Regions from separate parts of the Gulosibacter sediminis genome, predicted to be linked through region 3. Evidence: predicted binding sites of a transcription regulator. Region 3 holds the regulator's gene; each other region holds the start of a gene.
What was found. The regulator LexA, encoded in region 3, represses DNA repair genes until DNA is damaged. The targets are predictions, from matches to a motif close to TCGAACANNTGTTCGA.

Region 1 (7,851 bases), on a different contig from region 3:
GGCCGCTCGTGCGGCGCGAGGGTGAGGTCTAGGCGGCGCTTGGTCGCTGGTGCTGGTACGCGAGTTCTGCGCGCTGCCGTAGCAGCGCATCCGCCCGCCCTTTGATGCAGTTTTCTACGAATGACGCGGTTACAACCGCAGCGATCGTAGAAAACCGCGTCAAGACGCAGGCACCGCAGCCGCCGGCGCCGCCGGCAACAGCACCGTGAACACGGTGTGGCCGGGCCGACTCGCGACCTCGAGCGAGCCGCCGTGCGCCTGCACGATCGCCTGCGAAATCGCGAGGCCGAGGCCGCTCGATCCCTGGCCGGATGCGCGGGTGCGCGACGCATCCCCGCGCACGAAGCGCTCGAAGATGTGCGGGGCGACGTCGGGGTCGATGCCACCGCCAGTGTCGGTCACCGTGAGCCGCACCCAGCGGCCGCTGTCGGTGCGCGGGCCGGTCGCGCCGTCGGCGAACGACGTCGCGAGCGTCACCCGTGTGCCCGCATCCGTGTGCACCGCGGCGTTGCGCAGCAGATTGCCGAGCACCTGCGCGAGCGCCGTGCGGTCGCCGATCACCTCGAGCGACTCTGCCTCGGCGTCGAGCCGCCACTCGTGGTCGGGATACGCGACCGCGGCATCCTCGAAGCAGCCCAAGGCGACCTCGTTCGCGTCGAGCCGCACGTGCGTCGGCTGCTGGCCGGCATCGAGTCGCGCGAGCAGCAGCAGGTCCTCGACGAGCGAGGACATGCGCTGCGAAGAGCCCTGGATGCGGTCGAGACTCGTGCGCTGCTGCTCGCTGAGACGCTCGGGCTCGCGGGCGGCAAGCTCGGCGTAGCCACGCACGGCGGCGAGCGGGGTGCGCAGCTCGTGGCTCGCATCCGCAACGAACTGGCGCAGCTTTGCCTCGCTCGCCTCGCGGGCGCCGAGCGCATCCTCGACGCTGACGAGCAGGCGGTTTAGGGATGCGCCGACGCGGCCGACCTCGGTGCCCGGGTCGGTGTCTTCGGCCGGCACGCGCTCGGGAATCGTGACCTCGCCAGCCGCAAGTTCCTTCTGCGAGACGCGCACCGCGGTGTCGGCGACCCGCTCGAGCGGGCGCAGCTGTCGCGCCACGAGCGCTGACGCACCGGCCCCGACGAGCGCGATGGCGACCGCCGCGACGAGCGTGTAGATCGCCGCGAGCAGCCAGGTCGTCGCGAGCACCTCATCCGTCGGCACCCCGACGACCGCGATGACGCCGGACGGCATCGAGTCTGCCTTCACTCGCACGACGCCGATGTCATCGACATCGACGGTCTCGGGCGTGCCCGGCTCGGAGTCGGCGACCGCCTGCAGCACCTGCTGCAGCTGCGCGGTCGTGAGATCGGCGGTATCGCCCGAGCCGTCGGTGTACTTCGCCTTGAGCACCGTGCCGCTTCCCGAGCCCGTGCTGAGCAATTGCACGACGATCGTGTCGAGCTGCTGGCCCGCCTGGTCGAGCGGGTCGGTCTCGGGCTGCTGGCCTGACTGGTCGATGCTCGTGATGAACGGCGCGCGCAGGAGCTGGTCGAGCCGGTCGTCGAGGCGATCACTCAGGCTGCGATAGAGCACCGTGATCGAGAGCACGCCGACCGCGATCGCAAACAGCGCGACGATGCCGACGATGCTCACGACGAGCCGCCGGCGCAGGGTGCGCGGCTGGCGGGTCATGCCTCTTCGCGGATCGTGTAGCCGACGCCCCGCAGGGTATGGATGAGCGGCGGGCGACCCGCGTCGATCTTCTTGCGCAGGTACGAGATGTAGAGCTCGACGACGCTCGTCTTGCCGCCGAAGTCGTAGCCCCACACTTCGTCGAGCAGCTGCGCCTTCGAGAGCACGCGGCGTTGATTCTGCATGAGGTAGCGCAGCAGTTCGAACTCGGTGCCGGTGAGGGTGATGCGCTCGCCCGCTCGCGTCACGTCGTGAGTCTGCTCGTTGAGCTCGAGGTCGGCGAGGCGCAGCACTGACTCGGCCTCGGCCTCGGCCGAGCCGAGGTTGCGGCGCAGCAGGGCGCGCACGCGCACGACGACCTCCTCGAGACTGAACGGCTTCGTCACGTAGTCGTCGCCACCCTCGCCGATGCCGGCGATCCGATCCTCGACCGCATCCTTCGCCGTGAGGAACAGGATCGGCACCGAGTTGCCGCGCTCGCGCACCCGACGCATGACCTCCATGCCGTCGAGGCCGGGCATCATGATGTCGAGCACGACGATGTCGGGCGAGAACTCAGTGATCGCGTCGAGCGCCTGGCGGCCGGTCGCGACGACGCGCACCTCGAGGCCCTCGGCGGCAAGGGTCATCCGCAGCAGGTCGGCGAGGTATTCCTCGTCATCGGCAACCACCGCCCTGGCGGGGGTGCCGTCAGGGCGGATGAGCTGTGGGCGTGCGCCGGTTAGAGCCATGGTCATTATTTAACCTGCTCGGGCGCGGTGATGGGCGGGAGGAACACCGGCACGACCGGCTTCTTCTGGCGCGGCTTCGGGGCTGCCGGCTCGTAGTCGACGACCGGGTCGGGCTCGGGGATGAAGTCGAGCGGCATCGTGATGGGCTCGGCGTCGTCGAAGGGCGCGTCGAAGATCGGGTCGGATGCGGGGGTTACGGAGGATGCTGCGGATGCGGGGGTTGCGGCCGCGTAGGCGACTCGGGCGAATGCCTGGGCGGTGACGGACGTACCAACGACGACTGCGGATGCGGGCTCGACCTCAGCCTCCGCATCCGCCTTCGCGCGGGATGAGCGGGTTGCGATCGCGAGGGCCCAGTCGAGCAGCCCAGTGGCAGCGGCGGTCACGAGCACCGCGGCGAGCTGCGCGAACGGCACGACCGTGGCGAGTCCGGCGGCGAAGCCGATGACGACGGCGGCCGAGGCGTAGAGCACGTCGCGGGTGCTCAGCGTTGCGAACTGAAGGTGCACGAAGCCGAGCAGGCCGGCGAGGGTCGCCGCGAGTGTGGCGATGACCTCGGCGCCCGCGGCGAGCGACGAGACCGTGAGGAGGGTGGTGGCAGCGAAGGCGAGGACGTTCACGCTGAGCAGCAGCAGGATGAGCTCGGTGCGGTGCCGACGACGGGTGAACAGGGCGAAGCTCAGCACGCCGATGGCGGCAAGGTTCGCGGTGAGAAGTAGCAGCGCGATCATGGTGAGTCCTTCCCTCGGATTTGGGGATGCCGCTGTCGTGCGACGCTCTTAGTAAGCGGCGTGAAGCTATGCGCGAGCTATGCCGAGCGCATGGCTCGCTTAGGTGCGCATCCGGTGTTGCCCGACTCGTGCCCGTGCCCGCGATCCCAGCGCTGCCGCCCCGCGCATCCGCCCCACGCGTGTGATGCGGTTTTCTACGAGGGCTGCGGTTGTGGGTGCATCGTTCGTAGAAAACTGCGTCGGAGCTTTCGCGGATGCGGCGGATGGGCGGGGCGCGCAGCGCGGATGGGCGGGGCGCGCAGCGCGGATGGGCGGGGCGCGCAGCGCGGATGAGCGGGGCGGATGTGGCGGGTGGGACGGGTGTGAAAAGGGAGCCGCGCGTGGGCGCGGGAGCGGCGCAGAATCGGCTAGCGGGTCGGGAGCTCGTGTCGTAGGCTGCTCGTACGGTGAATCGAACAGATGTTTGAAACACTCACCCTTGGAGGACCCATGCTCATCGGCGAACCCGTCGACGTTGAACTCTCGCCGAGCGGTGCGCCCGTGCGATTTTTCTGGCGCGGCAGCACCTACGGCATCATCAGCGCACCCGAACCCTGGCTGGCCCGCGAGGCCTGGTGGCAGACGGCAAACCGCGCCACCCGCGGGTCAAACACTCCCCTCGAACGTGAGATGTGGCGGGTCGACGCCGTGCCACTGCGCGGCATGCTGCAACCCGGCGACACGAGCTTCGACCTCTGCCGTCAGCGCGACGGCAGCTGGCAGCTCGAGCAGGCATGGAGCGGCGAACTTGACGAACGGTTGTTCGCATAAGATGCCTGATTTCGTGCACCTGCACGTGGCCTCGGCGCACTCGAATCACCACGGCACCAACACCCCCGAGCAACTCGTTGCCCGGGCGGCGAGCTGGGGTGCGCCCGCCGCAGCGCTCACCGACCGCGACGGGCTCTACGGCGCGGTGCGGCACATCCGCGCCTGCATCGCCGCCGGCATCGCGCCGATCGTCGGGGTCGACCTCGCGCTCGCGCCGCAGCCGCGCGCCGAGAGCCACGGGCAGGAGCACGAACACACCCCGGCATCAGCCACCCCCACCCCCAAAACACCACCCACCGACGCCAACCTCCCCCGCGTCACGGCCCTCGCGCACGGCGGGCTCGACGGCGCCGGCTGGGCGAGCCTGAGCCGGCTCATCTCGGCGGCGCATAAGCCGCCGCGCGGCACGCCCCCCTCGCGCGAGTGGCGGCCGAAGCTGCCGGCGTCGCGGTTCGCGCCGTTCCTCCTCGGCGAGCACGAGGTGCAGGGCACGGTGTTGCTCGGCCCGAACTCCGACGTCGGGCGCGCGCTCGTGCGCGGCGACCACGTCGTCGCCCGGGCGCGGCTGCAGCGCTGGCAGCAGCAACTGCCCGGGGCCATCGCGGTCGAGCTCGTCTGCCACCTCACCGAGCCCGGCTCCTCCGCATCCCTCGGCCACGCGGCCGCGATGCTCGAGCTCGCGAGCGAGCTGCGCATCCCCGCCGTACTCACCAATCAGGTGCGCTATCTCGACCCCGACGACGCCCTCACCGGCGACGTGCTCGACGCGGCCGGCGCGCTGCGCCCCCTCGACGAGCTGCCCGTGCAGCCGAACGGGCAAGCCTGGCTCAAGCCGGCGAAGCGGATGCACGCCCTCGCCGAACTCATCGTCGCGCGCACCGGGCTCGGTGGCCACGCTCGCGACCGCCTGCTCGCGACCACGAGCGAGCTCGCCGAACGCTGCATGCTCGACCCCGACAAGGATGTGCGCTGGCGGCAACCGAAGACCCCCGAGCCCGAGGCGCTCGGCATCCGCGACGACCCGAACCTCGTGCTGCGGCGGCGCTGCGAGGCGGCGCTCAGCGAGCGGTTTCCCGACGCCGTCGGTGAATCTCGGCGCGTGCTCGACGTTCGGCTGCGCGACGAGCTCGGCACGATCGAAGGCTTCGGCTTCGCGACCTACTTCCTCACGGTCGCCGACGTCGCCGAGCTCATCCGCGACCGCGGCATCCGCGCCCAGGCCCGCGGCTCGGGCGCCTCGAGCCTCGTGAACTACCTGCTGCGGGTGTCGAACGTGAACCCGATCGAGCACGACCTCCTGTTCGAGCGGTTCCTCGGCCACAAGCGCTCGACGCTGCCCGACATCGATATCGACGTCGAGTCGGCCCGCCGGCACGAGGTCTACCGCGCGATCTTCGCGAAGTACGGCTCGAGCCGGGTGACGCTGCTCTCGATGCACTCGACCTACCGGGCGCGCGGCGCCGCCCGCGACGCCGGCCTCGCGCTCGGCCTCGACGAGCACCGGGTCGACGAGATCGCGAAGTCACTCTGGCGCTTCAACGCGGGCGAGTTCCGCGCCGTGCTCGAGCAGAAGCCCGAGCTCGCGCAGCTCGCGACGCAGGCGCGCGAAGACCGCGACCTCAACCTGCTCATCGACCTCGCCGAGCGGCTCGACCGACTCCCCCGGCACCTCTCGATGCATCCGTGCGGCGTGCTGCTCGGCGACGCGACCCTGCTCTCGACGACGCCGGTGCAGCCGAGCGGCATCGGCCTGCCGATGAGCCAGTTCGACAAGGACGACATCGACGACCTCGGCCTGCTCAAGCTCGACGTGCTCGGGGTGCGGATGCAGTCGACGCTCGCGTACTCGGTCGGCGAGATCGAGCGGCTGCACGGCCCGCAGTCGGCGGTGCGCGGCGGCCTCGCGCCCGACACCCCGTACGTGTCAGCGCAGGGCAAGCTCGTGCTCGACGAGATCCCGAAAGACGACGAGGCGACGTTCGAACAGATCCGCACGACGCACACGCTCGGCATGTTCCAGATCGAGTCGCCCGGGCAGCGCGAACTCATCGGCAAGATGCAGCCCGACGTCTACGACGACCTCATCGCCGACATCTCGCTGTTCCGCCCCGGCCCGATGAAGGGCAACATGGTCACCCCGTTCCTCGAGGTGAAGCACGGCTTCGCGACGCCGAACTGGCTGCACCCCTCGTTCCGCCCGTTTCTGCGCGAGACGTACGGGGTCGTCGTCTACCACGAGCAGGTGCTGCGCATCCTCCACACCTGCATGGGCATCTCGCTCGCCGACGCCGACGAGCTGCGGCGGCGCATGGAGAAACAGGGCGAAGACATCGAGGAGCTGTTCCGCACAAAGACCCGACGCAACGTCGACGAGCGCGGGCGGCGGCGCTTCACCGACGCGCAGATCGACGCGATCTGGGAGGTGCTGCGCGGCTTCGGCTCGTTCGGCTTCTGCAAGGCCCACGCGGCCGCCTTCGCGCTGCCCACCTGGCAGAGCGCGTGGCTGAAGACCCACTACCCCGCCGAGTTCTTCGCGGGCATCCTCACCCACGACCCGGGCATGTACCCGAAGCGGCTACTGCTCGGCGACGCGCGGCGCATGGGCGTGCCGATCCTCCCCATCGACGTCAACGCCTCGACGCGCGAGTTCGTCGTCGAGCGAGTGCGGGCGACCCCGCCCGGATGGGCGACGCGGCGGGGCGACCTCGGCATCCGCCTCGCGCTGAGCGACATCCGCGGCATCACCGACCCCGAGATCGACCGCATTCTGCAGCAGCGCCCCTACGAGTCGCTCGGCGACTTCATCGCCCGCGCCCGACCCTCGCGGCCACTCGCCGAGCGGCTCGCGCTCATCGGCGCGCTCGACTCGCTCGAGTCGCAGACGCTCACGCGCGGCGAGCTGCTCGCGGCCGTGCGCCGCGCGCCGCGCGCGAAGCCGCGCGAGACCAGCCCGGATGCGCTCGAACTGCCGCTGCAACTCCACGGCTCCCACGCGGCGGTCGAGGCGAGCGGCGCCCCCGAGCTCGACTCGCGCGAGCGCGTCCAGGCCGAACTCGAGGTGCTCGCGCTCGACCTGTCGGAGCACGTGATCGACGGCTACCGGCCGTTGCTCGACGAGCTCGGGGTGACGCCGGCCGAGCAGCTCGCGAGCCTGCGCGGCGGCGCCGAGGTCATCGTCGCGGGCGTGCGCGTCGCGACGCAGACCCCGCCGATGCGCACCGGCAAGCGGGTCGTGTTCATCTCGGTCGACGACGGCACGGGCTGCGCCGACGCCGCGTTCTTCGACGAGGCACAGGAGCGCAGCGGCGACGTGCTCTTCGGCACCCCCCTGCTACTCATCCACGGCACCGTGCGACGCACCGGCGAGCGTGGGGTGTCGGTACAGGCTGAGTCGGCCCGCGACCTCAAGCGAGCGTGGGAGGAGTACTCGCTGCTCGCGCAGCATCGCGTTCCATAATCGCCCGTAGCTCGCGGTCGATGATGTCGTGCACGCGGCGGTCGGCGAGCAGCAGATTGTGACCGAGCGCGCGCACCGTGCGGTTGCGGCCGTTCGGCAGCACGCCCGGATAACCGACGATCTGGTCGTAGAGCGGCATGATCGAGGTGATGCGCGCATCCACCTCGTCGCGCATCGACAACGCAAGCTGCATCGGCGTGCCGGCGCGCAGGCCGATCATCTCGCGCGCGATCGGGTTTGAGCCGTGGATGTACCGGGCCGCCTTCGCGCCCGCGAACGGCGACGAAATCGCGACGGCGCCGATCGTGTGCTCGCCCACGAAGTCGTCGAGCAGCACCTGCTTCGCGATGAGCCCGCCCTTCGAATGGCCGACGAACAGCACCCGCCCGTACTCGGGATGCGCGAGCAGCGCCCGCTCGACGATCGCGGCGAGCGACGCGACCGACTT
Region 2 (7,851 bases), on a different contig from region 3:
CCGGGGCTACGCCTCGACCTCATCGAGAAATTCGACGATGAGGCGCGTCACGAGCTCGGGCTTGTCGGTCACGATCCAATGGCTGGTGCCCGGCACGATCGCGAGTTGGGCGCGAGGGATGCCCGCGGCCACCGAGAGCACGTGGTCGGGCCGCACGGCGTCGCGGTCGGCACCCATGATCAGGGTGCGCGTGCGAATGCCCGCGAGGTCGGCCGTCGTGAGGTTCGGCTCCCTCCCCCACAGCCGCAGCAGCTTGTCGAGCACGATGTCGTGGTGCTCGGGGCCGTCGGGCGTGAGGCGCTCGTAGATCTCGCGCTCGACCTCGACGCGCTCGGGTTCGCCCTCAAGCGGCGCGAGCGCCGGGATCGGCCCGGCGTCGGGCTGGAACGCCGTCGGGTCGAGATTCGGGCTGATCGCCACGAGCGAGCGCAGCCGCTCGGGCTGCCGCATCGCGAGCAGCAAACCGAGAATCGCGCCATCGCTGTAGCCGACGAGGTGCGGATGCTCGAGGTCGTGCGCGTCGAGGTACGCGACGAGCTCGGCGTACATCTGCTCGTAGTCGTACTCGCCCTCGAGGTCGGCGGTGCGGCCGTGACCGGGGCGTTCGTAGGCGTGGACGCGATGCGATGCGGCCAGCGCGGTCTGTTGCGCCCGCATCGATTCGAGCGAGCAGTAGCCGCCGTGCAGCAGCACGACCGGCGAGCCGTCGCCCTCGACCTCGTCATAGAGGTCGTTGCCGTTGATGGCGATGCGCGTCACTGCTGTGCCCTCGCGAGCTCGGCGAGCAGCTCGCGCTCTTCGGCGTCGGTGAGGCCCGCGCCGTGGGGGTTCGGGATGCCGTGCTCAAGTTCGTGGCGCAGCGAGTCGCCAAGCGTTTCGGCGAGCGGGCGAAGCGTGAGGCCGGCCGCGCGGGCACGTTCGGTGGAGCGGGCGTTCATGCCGTACCAGTCGCGGGCGGCGAACCACAGCGGCAGCGAGCGCGGGCCCATCCACTGCGTGACCTCGCACTTGTGGAGCCAGGTTTCGGGTGCGGGTACGACCTCGGCCGAGCTCTCGGCGGCGGCCCGGGCGGCGTCGAGGTGGGCCGGCAGCGGATGCGCGTCGCCAAGCGCATTGAACGCGCCGGTCGCGCCGCCGGTCGCGAGGGCGACGATGAAGTCGGCGAGGTCGCGCTCGTCGATGATCGCAGTCGGGAGCTCGGGGGCGTCGGGCGCGAGTACCTGTTCCTGCTCATTCGAGGGGGCGGCAAAGCGGCGCACCCAGTAGCTCGTGCGTCCCGTCGGGTCGCCGGGGCCGCCGATGAGCCCGGAGCGCACGATCGCGGCGCGCTGCTCGCCGAAGGCATCGAGCACGGCATTCTCGCAGGCGGACTTCGCCTCGCCGTACTGCTCCATGCCCGCCATCGAGTCGGCTTCGAGCGGCGGCAGCAGCTCGGTCGACTCGTCCGCGCCGATCGTCGCGTGGCTCGCGTACACGCTGCAGCTCGAGACGAAGACATACTTCGCTGCCACCGGCTCGAGGTCGCGCACGGCGCGGCGCACCTGGCCGGGCTCGCTCGCGAGGTCGACCACGGCATCCCAGCGCTCTTGGCTGACTTCGTGCAGGGCGCCGGCGGCGTCACGGTCGGCGCGGACGAAGCGCGCGCCCTCCGGTGCCGGGGCGCTGCCGCGCGCGAGGCAGGTGACGTCGTGGGCTTCGCGGAGGGCGGCTTCGGCAACCGCGTGGCCGAGCCAGGCGGTGCCACCGAGCAGGAGCAGCTTCATGGCTCCAGCCTCGCAGCCGCGCCCAAACGCGGGGTGGCCGTTCGCGCTCGGCGGAGGCGGCGCATCCGGGCCGACAAGTGTCGATTGCTAGGGTCGGCGGCACTACGTGACGAAGGAGACACGCATGAAGAAGCCACGTTTGTACCTCGTGCCGGTCGCAATCGCGGCGCTCGCGCTCACCGGCTGCCAGTCCGGCAGCGATGCCGCCTCGACGGACGCGGCCGCCCCGGATGCGGGCACCACCGCCCCGGCTACGGCCGAGTCGGCTGCCCTCGACGACGGCGTGCTGCAGGCCTGCTACACCGGCGACTACCGGCCGTTCAGCTACGACGCCCCCGACACCGACGAGCGCACGGGCATCGATGTCGCGCTCATGGAAGACCTCGCCGATGACCTCGGCGTCGAGCTGGAGTGGGTCAAGACCTCGTGGTCTGACCTGATGTCGACCTTCCTGAGCTCGTGCGACATCGCGGTCGGCGGCATTTCCGTCACCGACGAGCGCGCCGAGCAGGTGGCCTTCAGCGACCCCGTCATCGTCGGCGGCAAGGCCGCGATCACGATCTGCGGGCGCGAGGACGAGTTCGACGAGCTCGAGGAGGTGAACCAGCCCGACACCACGCTCATCACGCCCGTGGGCGGCACGAACGAGGCGTTCGCCGACGAGCACGCGCCCGAGGCCGACATCGTGCGCTACGACGACAACAACACGATCTTCGATCAGATCGTCGCGGGTGATGCCGATGTCATGGTCACCGATGCGCCCGAGGTCGTCTGGGCCGCCCACGAGCATCCCGAACTCTGCGAGGTCAACGCCGACGACCCGCTCACCGACGCGACCCTCGCCTACATGCTGCCGCTCGAAGATGCCGAGTTCGCTGCGACAGTGAACTCGTGGCTCGCGAGCACCTATGAAGATGGCACCTGGGACGCGGCCGTCAGCGACTGGTTCGGCGACGACTCGGTGTTCTCGGCCGAGCAGTTGCAGGAGGCGCTCGACTAGCGCTTAGGCCTCCGGGTCGATGCGCACGAGCATCTTGCCGGTGTTCGCGCCGCGCATCATCTCGAGGAAGGCGTCGACCGCGTGGTCGATGCCGTCGACGATCGTCTCGTCGTAGGCAATCTTGCCCTCGCCGAACCAGCCCGCCATGTGCTGCTGGAATTCGGGGGCGAGGTGGATGTAGCTGCCGAGCGTGAAGCCCTTGAGTGACAGGGCGCGCGTGATGATGTTCGCCATGTTGTCGGGGCCCGCGGGCTTATCAACGGCGTTGTAGCCCGCGATCGCGCCGCAGAGCGCAACGCGGCCACCGTCGTTCATGACGTCAAGCGCCGCCTCGAGGTGGTCGCCGCCGACGTTGTCAAAGAAGACGTCGACGCCCTCGGGCGCGATCTCGCGCAGCTGCTCGCGCACCGGCGCATCCTTGTAGTTGATGGCGGCGTCGTAGCCGTACTTCTCGGTGAGCAGCGCGACCTTCTCGGCCGAACCCGCCGAGCCGATGACGCGCTTCGCGCCGAGGAGGCGCGCGATCTGGCCCGCGGCGGTGCCGACGGCGCCGGCAGCGCCCGAGATAAAGACGGTGTCGCCCTCCTTGAGGCCGGCGATCGCGGTGAGGCCGACGTAGGCGGTCATGCCGGTCATGCCGAGGATGCCCATGCGCACCGAGTGCGGCACACCCGGCAGCTCGGGAACGGCGCGGAATGCGCTGGCGTCAGCCTGGGCGATGTCGCGCCAGCCGAGGTCGTGCTGCACGAGCGTGCCGACGGGCAGCGCATCCGAAGCCGACTCGACGACGCGGCCGATCGCGCCGCCGGTCATCGTCTCGCCGAGCACGTACGGCGGGGTGTAGCTCTTGACGTCGTTCATGCGGCCGCGCATGTACGGGTCGACTGAGATGAACTCGTTGCGCACCCGAACCTGGCCGGGCTCGAGGTCGGCGTACTCGACCTCGACGTAGCGGAAGTCCTCGTGCATCGGCCATCCCTGCGGTCGGGCGACGAGTTGAACCTGGGTGCTGACGGCTGCGGGCATGCGGTTGCTGCTTTCCGTTGGTTCGGTTGGTGGCTTCGGGTGGGTTGACGGACTAGAGCGCGACGCCGATGGCGAGGGCGATCACGCCGAGCGCCGGGATGACGCCCTGTTTGAGGGCAGCCGAGGCCTTGTCGGAGCTCGTAAGGAGCAGCACGAGCGAGGCGGCGACCATCGAGCCAGCGCCGGTGAAGACGAGCGTCGCGCCGATGGCCGGCTGGCCCGCGGCGTAGAAGATGATGCCGAGGATCACCGCGATGGCGAGGAAGAGGTTGTAGAAGCCCTGGTTGAAGGCGAGTTCCTTCTGCAGGGCTGCCTCGTCTGCGGTGCCGGTGCCGAAGGTCTTGCGGGCGAGCGGGCCCGTCCAGGCGATCGACTCGAGGTAGAAGATGAAGACGTGCACGAGCGCCGCGATGCCGGCGAGTACGAGACCTGCGATGACTATGATGAAGCTGCTCCCCCTTGCGTCGAGCGACGCTGTCCATTCTGAACCGACCGGTTTAGAATATACTGAACCGGTCAGTTCACGCAATGGAGGAATTCATGGGCCGCACCCAGACCTTTGACACCACCGAGGTTGTTCGGGCGGCGCGCGCGGTCTTCTGGCAGCACGGCTTCGAGAACGCCTCGCTCGCCGAGCTCGAGCAGGCCACCGGCCTCAATCGCTCGAGTATCTACTACGCGTTTGGCTCGAAGCGCGGGCTGTTCGACGCCGCCGTTGAGAGCTATCTCGACGAGATCATCCGGCCGCGGTTGCAGCCACTGAAGGGCGATGTGGTCGCGGCAGATGCGCTCGAGCAGTATCTTGTCGGGCTTCGCGCCGCACTACTGCAGGTTGGCTCGCTGCCAGCGACACACGGATGCATGCTGGTCAACACCGCCGGCGCGCCGATCGGCCACGACGAGGCGGTCGCACAGACGATTCGGGCCTACACCGCGGAGCTGCGCGAGGCGATGACCGCGGGCGTGCGGGCCGCGCGGCCCGATGCTTCTTCTTCGACAGTGGAGGCGCTCGCCGAGTCATGCACCAGCCACGTCATTACCGCGATGGCGATTGTGCCGATCAGCCCCGAAGATGCGGCCCGGGCGCTGGATGCGGCGCGCGCGTTGATTGCTGCGGGGTAATTCGCGGGGCCCAGCTGCGAACTGGTTGGATCGCAGCCTTGACAGTGGGTCGTCGTCATATTGCAGTAGCCCAGGGCCCACCCGGCGCTAGCGCGCGCTGCCCGATAGCCATGCCAATGTCGGATGGTCGTGGTGAACTGAAACCAGTCGGCAATCCGCCACGAAACTGAACCGCCGAGGGCATGTCGGTGGCTCATGCCAGAGTGAACACAGTCCAGAAACCTTCCCGCCAATGCTCGAAACCTCGAACATTCCGCCCGACTTGAATAGAACATTATTTCTATTGCATTTATGCGTGCATGCGTATATGCTTGCTACAACGGTTCTCCCATTGACGCACCTTCGAGGAGGTGACGCACGATGACCGCAACGACCCCTCCCCCAGGCTCTGACTCAGATGAGCCGATTCGTCGTGCACCGAAGCACCGGCCAGACGGCACCACTCCTCCACCAGAGAACGATGGGCTGAATGACGCGCTCGGGGCGATCGAAGAGATGGTGCTCAACGGGGGGAAGCTCGAGCAGACCGGCGCGTACCTGAAGATGATGGGCCTCGCGCAGGCGTATGCCGTCGCGGAGCACCGCACCTATGCGCAGTTGAAGGAACGCTCGTCGATAGTGAGTCCCGATGACCTGCTGCGGTTGAACCTGCGATCGATCGTGGCCGAGTTCGGCATCCACACGAACGAGTCCGACACCGCGCTTTTGAACCGGGCGTATGACGCGCACCGGCTTGGTACCGACTTCACGGTGTGGCTTGACCCGCTGCGTGAGGCGGCGGTGACGATGCGGCACGCCCGCGCACTCCTCCGGCACGCCGGGATTGTGCCCGACGGACGCCTCGACGAATACGCGTCGAAAGTGCTGGAACTCGCGAAGGGCGCCACCGTCGCGGCGACTGACGCATTCGCGCGGAAACTCGCCGCCGAATTCGGCGCGGAAGAGTTTGAAGCGGCGTTCGAGCACGAGTACCAAGCCCGGCACGTGACCATCGAGGACCGCGAGTTCGGGATGTCCCGCATCACCGCCGACGTCCCGACACTGCAGGCGCACGCCGTGTACGACCTCATGAACAAGCAAGCCAAGGCCTTGCGTGAGGAGAACGTGAACGAGGCCGACGAACACCGACGTCGCGTGCGCGAGGCGCAGGCACGCGGGGAAGACCTCTCCCCCGCCGATGCCGAGTTCGTTGAGGACCCGCGCACCGTTCGCCAGTTGATGGCCGACCTGTTCGTCGAAACCTTCCTCACGACGACGCCGCAGAGCATGCGCGAACACGAGGCCAAGGGCGGCTCGCGCGTGAACGCGACGGTGAGCATCGTCATCCCGGTGCTCAACCTCCTCAACCCCGACGCGCCGCGCGATGTCGCAACGATCAACGGGATGACCCCGATCAGCATGACCGAAGCCCGCGAGATGGCGGGCAAGGCGAAGTGCTTCCAACGAATCCTGACCGACCCGATCACCGGGCACGTGCTCACCGTCGACTCGCGCAACGCGACCCCCTCGATGCGCAGATTCCTGCAAGCACGGGACCAAGTCTGTCTCTTTCCGGGGTGTCGCAGACCCGCGCATCAAAGCGAACTCGATCACACGAAACCGTGGGCCGCGGGCGGCAAAACCGACGTCGAAAACCTGGGACACCTCTGCCCAAAACACCACACCCTGAAACATCAGCGCCCGTGGGAGTGCGAACAACTCGGCGGCGGCTGGGTCCGGTGGCGCACCCCGCGCGGCGAACGGGTGACGGTCGAACCCGCACGAGTCGGGCCCATCTTCAAACCCGTCGACGACCAGGAGTATGACGCGATCAACGACCCGGCACCGTTCTAACGTGGCGGGACTCCGTCTCCAGGTTGCGCCCCCGGCAGGAATCGAACCTGCGACCAAGAGATTAGAAGGCTCCTGCTCTATCCGCTGAGCTACGGAGGCAACCATCTCAGTCTAGCGAGTTATGCACATCCGACGGGCATACGGCCCGCACGGAACTACGATGAATTGCATGAGTGCCTCGAGTGACAAGAATGGCCACATGGTGTGGATCGACTGCGAAATGACGGGGCTCGACATCGGCGTCGACGAGCTCTGCGAAATCGCGGTGTTTGTCACCGACTCCGAGCTCAACGTGCTCGATACCAAGGGCCTCGACGTCGTCATTAAGCCGTCGCAGGCCGCCATGGACAACATGGGCGACTTCGTGACGAACATGCACAAGACGTCAGGCCTCGCCGAGGAGATCCCGAACGGAGTCACCGTCGAGGAGGCGCAACAGCGGGTGCTCGACTACGTGAAGCAGTTCGTGCCTGGCGAGCGCACCGCTCCCCTGGCCGGCAACACCATCGGCACCGACCGCATGTTCCTCGCGAAGCAGATGCCTGAACTCGACACCTACTTGCACTACCGAAACATCGACGTGTCGACGCTGAAGGAGCTCGCCCGACGCTGGTACCCGCGCATCTACTTCCAGTCGCCCGAGAAGCACGGCGGCCACCGCGCGGCGGCCGACATCCTCGAGTCGATTCGCGAGTTGCGCTACTACCGCCAGGCCATGATCGTGTCGGCGCCCGGCCCCGACACCGAGTCGCTTAAGCAGATTTCGAAAAGCATCGTCGACGAGTTTTCACCCCTGCTCGAATCGTGATGTAAGATCGTGTGGTTGCCGCGCGAACGGTGCGGCGACATGGTGGGTATAGCTCAGCTGGTAGAGCGCTTGGTTGTGGTCCAGGAGGTCGCGGGTTCAAGCCCCGTTACTCACCCCAGATGGGTCAGGTTTGACCTTTCGACCAAGGGCCCGCCCTTGGTCAGGGTTCCAACCTGGCCCTTTTTCTTTTCTTGGGCAGACCAGCCCAGGGCGTCGGCATGGAGGCCGGGGACGCTCAGCCCGTCGCACGGGTTGCGGTAGCCGACGCGCACGTCGTTGTCCTCGTCGATGCAGATCGT
Region 3 (7,851 bases):
GCTCGAGGCAAGCCGCAGCCCCGGCATGCCCGCGGGGCATCCGGTACAACGGGCCCGACGCGGCGACGTCGCGATCGAGCACGTGCTGCCGATGCTGCTGGCCCAGGCAAACTGGGTCGATTCGGGCGCCTCGCCGACGTCGTCGCGGTCACCGATCTATGCGATGGTGCGCGCGTAGCGACGCGCTCGGGCTACAGCGTGCGGAGCCAGTTGCGCAGCAGCGCGATGCCAGCGTCGCCCGACTTCTCGGGGTGGAACTGGGTGGCCGTGAGCGGGCCGTTCTCGACGGCGGCAATAAACCGCTCGCCGTAGGTCGAGTAGGTGCACAGCGGCCCCTTGACCCCGGGCAGGATCTCGGGGATCTCGAGCTCGGTCGCGGCGTACGAGTGCACGAAGTAGAACCGTGCGTCCTCGACACCGGCGAACAGCTGCGAGCCCTCGGGGACGTCAACGGTGTTCCAGCCCATGTGCGGCAGGCGCGGCGAGCGCAGCTCGCGCACGACGCCGGGCCACTCACCGAGGCCGGGCGTGCCCGCGCTCGCGTCGTCGGCATCCTCGTTCCACCAGAACTCGTCGGCGTTACGAGCGTGGATGCGCTCGGTCTCTTCGCGCTCGAGCTGCGGCGCATTCGGGTCGGCGCTCGTGCCCTCGACCCCGTGCGCGAACAGCACCTGCATGCCGACGCAGATGCCAAGCACGGCGCGGCCACCGGCGAGGCGGCTGCCCACGATGCGCGGTCCGTCGGCCTGCGCGAGGCCGTCCATGACGCTCGCAAAGCTGCCGACGCCCGGCACGAGCAGGCCATCGGCGTGGAGTGCTTTGTCGCGGTCGGCGGTAAGTTCGACGTCAGCGCCGGCCGCCTCAAGCGCCTTCACCGCCGAGTGCACGTTGCCGAAGCCGTAGTCGAAGACGACGACGTTCGGCCGCGCGCCGGTCACAGGGCGCCCTTGGTGGACGGGATGCCGTCGACCTCGGGGTCGAGTCGCTTGGCCGCGCGGAAAGCGCGGGCGAAGGCCTTGAACTCGGCCTCGGCGATGTGGTGCGGGTCGCGCCCGCCGAGCACGCGCAGGTGCACGGTCAGCGCAGCGTGGAACGTGATCGCTTCGAACGCGTGGCGCACCATCGAACCGGTGAAGTGCCCGCCGATGCGGTGGAACTCAAAGCCCTCGGGCTCGCCCGAGTGCACGAGGAATGGGCGGCCCGAGATGTCGACGACGCACTGCGCGAGCGCCTCGTCAAGCGGCACAAGGGCGTCACCGTAGCGTGCGATGCCGCGCTTGTCGCCGAGCGCCTCGCGGATCGCCTGGCCGAGCACGATCGCGGTGTCCTCAATCGTGTGGTGTTCGTCGATGTGCACGTCGCCGTTCGACTCGATCGTGAGATCGGTAAGCGAGTGCTTCGCGAATGCGGTGAGCATGTGGTCGTAGAACGGCACCCCGGTGTTGATGTTCGAGGCGCCGGTGCCGTCAAGGTTGAGGCTGAGGCGGATGCTCGACTCGCTCGTGGCGCGTTCGACGGTGGCGGTACGGGGTTCGGTCATGCGCTGACTCCTTCGGAACTAGTGAGCTGCAGCTCGGGTCGGGCGGCGGTTATCTCGGCGAGGGCCGAGAGGTACGCGTCGGTTTCGGACTCGGTGCCGGCGGTGACGCGGATGCAGTCGGCGGGGCCGGTGTTGCGGATCAGGATGCCGCGGGCCACGAACTCGTCGAACATCACGGCGGGGTCGGCGACGCCGCCGATGAGCACGAAGTTCGCATCGGAGCGGTAGGGCCGGTAGCCGAGCGCGGCGGTCTCGTCGACGATGCGGTCGCGCTGGATGCGGATGCGGTCGACCTGCGCGAGCATCGTGTCGCTGTGCTCGAGCGCGGCGATGGCCGCGGCCTGCGTGATCGCCGACAGGTGGTACGGCAGGCGAACGAGCCGCACGGCGTCGGCGACGGCCGGGTCGGCCGCGAAGTAACCGAGACGCACACCGGCGAAGGCGAAGGCCTTCGACATGGTGCGCGAGATGACGAGCCGGGGGCGCCCCTCGAGCAGGCTCAACGCCGTCGGCGCGCCGTCGTGACGGAACTCGGCGTACGCCTCGTCGACGACGACGATGCCGTCGGTCGCGTCGTAGGCGGCCTCGATGGTCTCGAGATCGAGCGGGGTACCCGTGGGGTTATTCGGCGTGCAGAGCAACACGACGTCGGGTCGCTCGGCTTCGATGGCCGTGCGCACGAGCTCAGGTGTGAGCTCGAAGTTCTCGTCGCGGGGCGCCGCAACCCATTCGCTGCCGACGCCCTTCGCGAGCAGCGGGTACATCGAGTAGGTCGGTGCGAAGCTCATGATCTTGCGGCCCGCTCCAGCGAAGGCCTGGAGCAGCTGTTGGAGCACCTCGTTCGAACCATTGGCTGCCCAGATGTGCTCGGGTGTGAGCCCCTGACCGAGGTACGTCGCGAGTCGCTCGCGGAGCTCGGTGAACTCGCGGTCGGGGTAGCGATTGAGCCCCGGCAGCGTGAGCGAAATGCGCTGAATAATCGAGAGGGCGACGGCCTCCGGCACCGAGAACGGGTTCTCGTTGACGTTGATGGTGATCGGCAGCGCGTCCTGCGGCGCGCCGTACGGCGTCAGCCCACGCAGGTCGTCGCGAATGGGGAGGTCTTCGAAGCTCGTCACCCCATTATCTTAGGCGTCCGGAAAACCACCGCGGGCGCCGCCTCCGGAAGGGGTGGCTGCGACGCCCGGCACGGTGGTGGTGGTGCGTGGCTTCCGGGCCGCGGCCGTGTCCGCGGCCCGGAAATCTGCTGGTCTAGTAGTTCGGCAGCGCGAGCTCTTGGCCTGCCTGCACCGAGGAGCTCTCGAGCAGGTTGAGGCGCATGATCTCGTGCACGACGTCGCGCACGTCATGGCCGTCGGCGATTTCGTCGGCGATGCTCCAGAGGGTTTCGCCCGCGAGCACCGTGTGGTGTTCGAACGTGGTTGCGGCAGCGCTGCTCGTGTTCGATGCGAGCGCGGCGGGAACCTGGGCGATGCCGACCCCGACGCCGAGGGCAACGGGAGCGAGCAGAAGGGTGCCGAGGAGTCGACGACCACGGCTCGTGAGCCGCAGGCGGGGCTGCGCGGTGGCGCTGGTGCGTGCAGTAAGAGCAGTCATGTTGGTCGCTTCCTTTCGACGTGCATGCGAGGCGCATGCGAACATCTGTTTCAAATATAGATTCGACATGTTCGAAACGCAAACACTTTTTCGAGAATGAGGGCGAAACGCTCGAAAAGGTGTTTGAGTCCGGTGCTGATGCCACGTAGGGTGACTTCAACGGAACACAGCTGACCACGGGCCTCCGACACGGCCTCGTGACCACCACCTCAGGAGGGCCGATGGCCAAGCAGATCAAGCCCCTGTCGGACACGCAACAGCGCATCCTCTCGTTCATCGCAACGTTCCAGAACAGCAATGGCTTTGCCCCGAGCATCCGCGAAATCGGCGACACCGTCGGCCTCATCAGCTCGTCGTCGGTGGCCTATCAGCTCAACCAGCTCGAGAAGCGCGGCTACATTCGCCGCAACGCGAATCAGGCGCGCACCATCGAGTTGCTCGTCGATGTGGCGATTGACGAGGTCGAGCCGAGCATCACGCCGGGCCCGACCGCCCTCGTGCCCCTCGTCGGGCGCATCGCGGCGGGCGTGCCGATCACCGCCGAGCAACAGGTCGAAGAGGTCTTCCCGCTCCCCCGCCAGGTCGTCGGCGACGGCGAGCTGTTCTTGTTGCTCGTCTCAGGCGACTCGATGATCGACGCCGCGATCTGCGACGGCGACTGGGTCGTCGTGCGCCAGCAGCCCACCGCGAACAACGGCGACATCGTGGCCGCCATGCTCGACGGCGAGGCCACGGTCAAGGTGTTCCGTCAGCGCGACGGCCACACCTGGCTGCTGCCGCGCAACTCGAACTACGAGCCGATCCTCGGCGACGAGGCGACGGTGCTCGGCAAGATCGTCGCCGTGCTGCGTTCGGTCTAGCTCGCGCTAGTTGTCGTAGTCCACGCGCGGCAGGCTCAGCACGCGCTCGTCCGACTCGTCAACGCGGGCGCGCGGCTTGTGCCGCACCGGCGGCTTCTTGCCCTCGGGAGCTGAGCGGCCAGCAACCCGAAACTCCTCGAACACGCCCATCTGATCGGGATGCACGCGGGCGCGCAGGTGTGTGCCATCGGTATCGTGCAACTCGCGCAGCACGCCGCCCTGGTCGTGCAGCATCGACACGAGGTCGCCGCGCTGATACGGCACGACGAGCTCGACCTCGATCTCGCGCATCGGCAGCAACTCGGCGATGCGCTCCTGGAGTTCCTCAACGCCCTCGCCCGTATGGGCCGAGACGAACACCGAGTTCGGCTCGAGCGCGCGGAGCATGAGCCGCGTGTCGGCATCGATGAGGTCGGCCTTGTTGAACGCAATGAGCTCGGGCACGTCGCGCGAGTCGATCTCAGAGATGACCTCGCGCACGGTGCGAATCTGCCCCGCCGGGTCGGGGTGGCTCGCGTCGACGACGTGCACGAGCACATCCGAGTCGGCGACCTCCTCGAGCGTCGAGCGGAACGCCTCGACGAGCTGGTGCGGCAGGTTGCGCACGAAGCCGACGGTGTCAGCAAGCGTGTACGGGCGCCCTTCGGGTGTCTCGGTGCGGCGCACCGTCGCGTCGAGCGTCGCAAACAGCTGGTTCTCAACGAGCACGCCCGCGCGGGTGATGCGGTTGAGCAGCGACGACTTACCGGCGTTCGTGTAGCCCGCGATCGCCACCGAGGGCACGAGATTGCGGCCGCGCTCGGCGCGCTTCGTGTCGCGCGACGTCTTCATGCCAGCGATCTGGCGGCGCAGCTTCGCCATGCGCGTGTGGATGCGGCGGCGATCGAGCTCGATCTTCGTCTCACCGGGGCCGCGCGAACCCATACCGGCGCCGGCTGAACCGACCTGGCCACCGGCCTGCCGCGACATCGACTGACCCCAACCGCGCAGGCGCGGCAGCAGGTATTCGAGCTGCGCGAGCTCGACCTGCGCCTTACCCTCGCGGCTCTTCGCGTGCTGGCTGAAGATGTCGAGAATGACCGCGGTGCGGTCGATGACCTTGATCTTCACCTGATCCTCAAGCGCGCGGCGCTGCGAGGGGGCGAGCTCGGTGTCGGCGACGACGGTGTCGGCGCCGACCGAGCGGACGATGACGGCGAGCTCCTCGACCTTGCCGCGGCCAAGGTAGGTCGAGGCGTCGGGATGCGGACGTCGCTGCAGGATGCCGTCGAGGACGGCCGCGCCGGCGGTTTCGCAGAGCGCGGCGAGCTCGTGCATCGAGTTCTCGGCGTCTTCGATCGTGCCCGCGGCGTAGACGCCGATGAGCACGACCTTCTCGAGCCGCACCTGCCGGTACTCGACCTCGGTGACATCCTCAAGTTCGGTCGAGAGGCCGTCAACGTGCTGCAGCGAGCGGCGCGCCTCGCGGTCAAGCTGGAGGCCGTCGGCGTCGCTGTGCGAGATGGTGTCGTCGCTCTGGAGCGCGCTCGCGCGCCGCTCGTCGTGGAACATCGTCGTGCGACTGCGGTTTGGTTCGGAGCTGCGCAGAACGCGGTCGAGCAGCGATTCGGTCGCGTCGTTGCGAGCGTCGTCAGAATTGGGGGCGCCGTTGGCGCTGGTTTCATCTAGGGGCATGCTGCGACCAGGATACGCGCTGCGCTACGTTCGAAGCATGTCTGAGCACTACTTTGCCTCGCAGCCCACAGCGAACGCGAACCAGCGCGAGATCGACGTAGTGCTGCAGGGTCGCGAGGTTCGCCTCGCGACCGCAAGCGCCGTGTTCTCAGCCGACCGGCTCGACAAGGCCACGCGCATCCTGCTCGACCACGTGCCCGCGCCGCCCGAGAGCGGCACCGCCCTCGACATCGGCTGCGGCTGGGGCCCGATCAGCCTCAGCCTCGGCCTCGCGTCGCCGCAGCTCGACGTGTGGGCGCTCGACGTGAACGAGCGCGCCCTCGAGCTCACTGCCACCAACGCGAAGCGGCTCGGACTCGACCGCGTGCGGGCGGTCAAGGCCGAGCAGGTGCCGGCGGAGGTCGAGTTCGACGTGATCTGGTCGAACCCGCCGATCCGCATCGGCAAGGAGTCGCTCGACGAGCTCATGCTCACGTGGCTGCCCCGACTGCGGGTCGGCGGCGAGGCCTGGCTCGTGGTGGGCAAGAACCTCGGCGCCGACTCGCTGCAGCGGCGACTCGCCGAGGCCCTCGGTGCGGGGTACGAGGTCTCGCGCCCGCGCACCGACGGCGGGTTCCGCATCCTGCTCATCAAGCGCGTGAGCTAGAACCCGCCCATGACGCGCTCGAGGCGGGCGTAGCTCTCCTCCATACCGCCAACCATCCCGGTCGCGAGGATCATGTCGCGCACCTCTTCGCTCTCGTACTCGACGACGAGCGTGACGAGCGTCGCACCGTCCTCCTCGTAGAGGTGCAGGTCGTTGATGTTCGTCGGACCTTCGGTGCCGATCATGCGCTCGGTCGAGACGAGGCGGCTCTCGGGTTCGATGAGCAGGTTCTCGCCCTCGAAGCCAAAGCCCTCCCCCTTGGTGTCACCGACGGGGGCCCACTCGGTGCGCTGCTCGCCGCCGACCGTAAGGTCGATGTCGCAGACGGTCATCGCCCAGCCATCCGGGCCGAGCGCCCACTGCCGCTGCAGCTCGGGCTCGGTGTAGGCGCGCCACACGAGGTGTCGCGGGCCGTGAATGAGGCGGGTGATGCGCACGTACGTCTCGTTGAGCAGTTCGAGCGTCGTGCCCTTGCCCTCGGCGAACTCGCGAAGGTCTTGCAGCACCGCATCCAGCTGGTTGAACGCGAGCTTCGAGCCCTCGACGCCGCCCATGGCGACGATCTCGTCGATCGCTTCGACCGACTCGAAGTAAGTCACGTTGGTGAAGCGCGTGCCCTCGCCGTTCGCCTCGAACGCGTAGGTCACTCGCATCTGCGGCAGTTCGGTCTGTACGTTGCCGTCGTCGTCGGTGAACATATCGAGCACGGTGAAGCCCTCGCCCTCGTTCACCTCGAGGAACTCCCACGCCCCCGCGGCGGTCTCGCCCTTGGGGCCGGTCATGTGATAGCGGGCTTTGCCGCCCGGGCGCAGGTCGAATTCGGTGAACGTGGCGGGCCAGGTGGGCGGTCCGAAGAAGCGGTTGAGCTGTTCGGGAGTCGTGAACGCCTGCCAGACTCGCGACACGGGTGCGGCGAATTCGGCGACGAGCGTCATGGTCAGGTTTTCGCTGTCGATGGTGGTGTCGGTGACCGGCATGAGCTTTCCTTCGGTGGGGTCGCGCGGTGGGCAGATCAGGCGGGGGCGTTGGAGTCGGATGGGTTCGGGTCCTCGGCGAGCAGTTCGTCGAGTCTGGCGATGCGGGCGCGCCACATCGCCTCGTACTGGGCGAGCAGGGTGCGGGTGCGGGCGATCATGTCGGGATTCGCTCGGATTCGGCGCTCGCGGCCCTCGACGCGCTTGACGACGAGTTCGGCCCGCTCGAGCACGCTGACGTGCTTGTGCACCGCGGCGAACGACATGTCGTACTCGCGGGCGAGCTCCGAGACCGATCGCTCACCCTCGAGCGTGCGCCGGAGCATGTCGCGCCGCGTCGACTGGGACAGGGCGTGAAAGATGCGATCCATTTGCTCATCGGTGAGCTCGATTCGTTCAACCATTTGGTTATACGTTATGGCGTGCGGGTGGCCGTGGCAAGGTGCGAATTCTGGCAGCTTGCTGAGTGGGGCGGCCGGGCTCGCGGTTGCGCGGGGTGCTGGCGGATGCTCGCGGTACGACGATGCCCGGGTCACCTTCTCGGTGACCCGGGCGTCGTCG

Region 1: QM019_RS09245 (DUF6504 family protein) is a predicted target of LexA. The motif match lies at 3,588-3,603, and genes of this name have one in related genera.
Region 2: QM019_RS06755 (HNH endonuclease signature motif containing protein) is a predicted target of LexA. The motif match lies at 5,179-5,194, and genes of this name have one in related genera.

Annotation. Positions count from the first base shown of each region.
Region 1 is NZ_JASCYH010000027.1:21,064-28,914, reverse strand. It holds gene QM019_RS09265 (App1 family protein phosphatidate phosphatase) at 1-32, shown strand, start outside; gene QM019_RS09260 (sensor histidine kinase) at 160-1,674, opposite strand; gene QM019_RS09255 (response regulator transcription factor) at 1,671-2,405, opposite strand; gene QM019_RS09250 (DUF4956 domain-containing protein) at 2,411-3,136, opposite strand; gene QM019_RS09245 (DUF6504 family protein) at 3,626-3,946, shown strand; gene QM019_RS09240 (DNA polymerase III subunit alpha) at 3,960-7,403, shown strand; gene QM019_RS09235 (alpha/beta hydrolase) at 7,351-7,851, opposite strand, start outside.
Region 2 is NZ_JASCYH010000015.1:658-8,508, reverse strand. It holds gene QM019_RS06785 (alpha/beta fold hydrolase) at 7-759, opposite strand; gene QM019_RS06780 (NAD-dependent epimerase/dehydratase family protein) at 756-1,763, opposite strand; gene QM019_RS06775 (transporter substrate-binding domain-containing protein) at 1,888-2,763, shown strand; gene QM019_RS06770 (NADP-dependent oxidoreductase) at 2,767-3,789, opposite strand; gene QM019_RS06765 (DUF1304 domain-containing protein) at 3,842-4,231, opposite strand; gene QM019_RS06760 (TetR/AcrR family transcriptional regulator) at 4,330-4,911, shown strand; gene QM019_RS06755 (HNH endonuclease signature motif containing protein) at 5,272-6,744, shown strand; tRNA gene QM019_RS06750 (tRNA-Arg) at 6,771-6,843, opposite strand; gene orn (oligoribonuclease) at 6,914-7,552, shown strand; tRNA gene QM019_RS06740 (tRNA-His) at 7,595-7,670, shown strand; gene QM019_RS06735 (hypothetical protein) at 7,663-7,851, opposite strand, start outside.
Region 3 is NZ_JASCYH010000026.1:24,936-32,786, forward strand. It holds gene QM019_RS09075 (hypothetical protein) at 1-178, shown strand, start outside; gene QM019_RS09080 (imidazole glycerol phosphate synthase subunit HisH) at 192-938, opposite strand; gene hisB (imidazoleglycerol-phosphate dehydratase HisB) at 935-1,540, opposite strand; gene QM019_RS09090 (histidinol-phosphate transaminase) at 1,537-2,658, opposite strand; gene QM019_RS09095 (LysM peptidoglycan-binding domain-containing protein) at 2,792-3,136, opposite strand; gene lexA (transcriptional repressor LexA) at 3,358-3,996, shown strand; gene hflX (GTPase HflX) at 4,003-5,670, opposite strand; gene QM019_RS09110 (class I SAM-dependent methyltransferase) at 5,708-6,316, shown strand; gene QM019_RS09115 (SRPBCC family protein) at 6,313-7,293, opposite strand; gene QM019_RS09120 (ArsR/SmtB family transcription factor) at 7,329-7,694, opposite strand.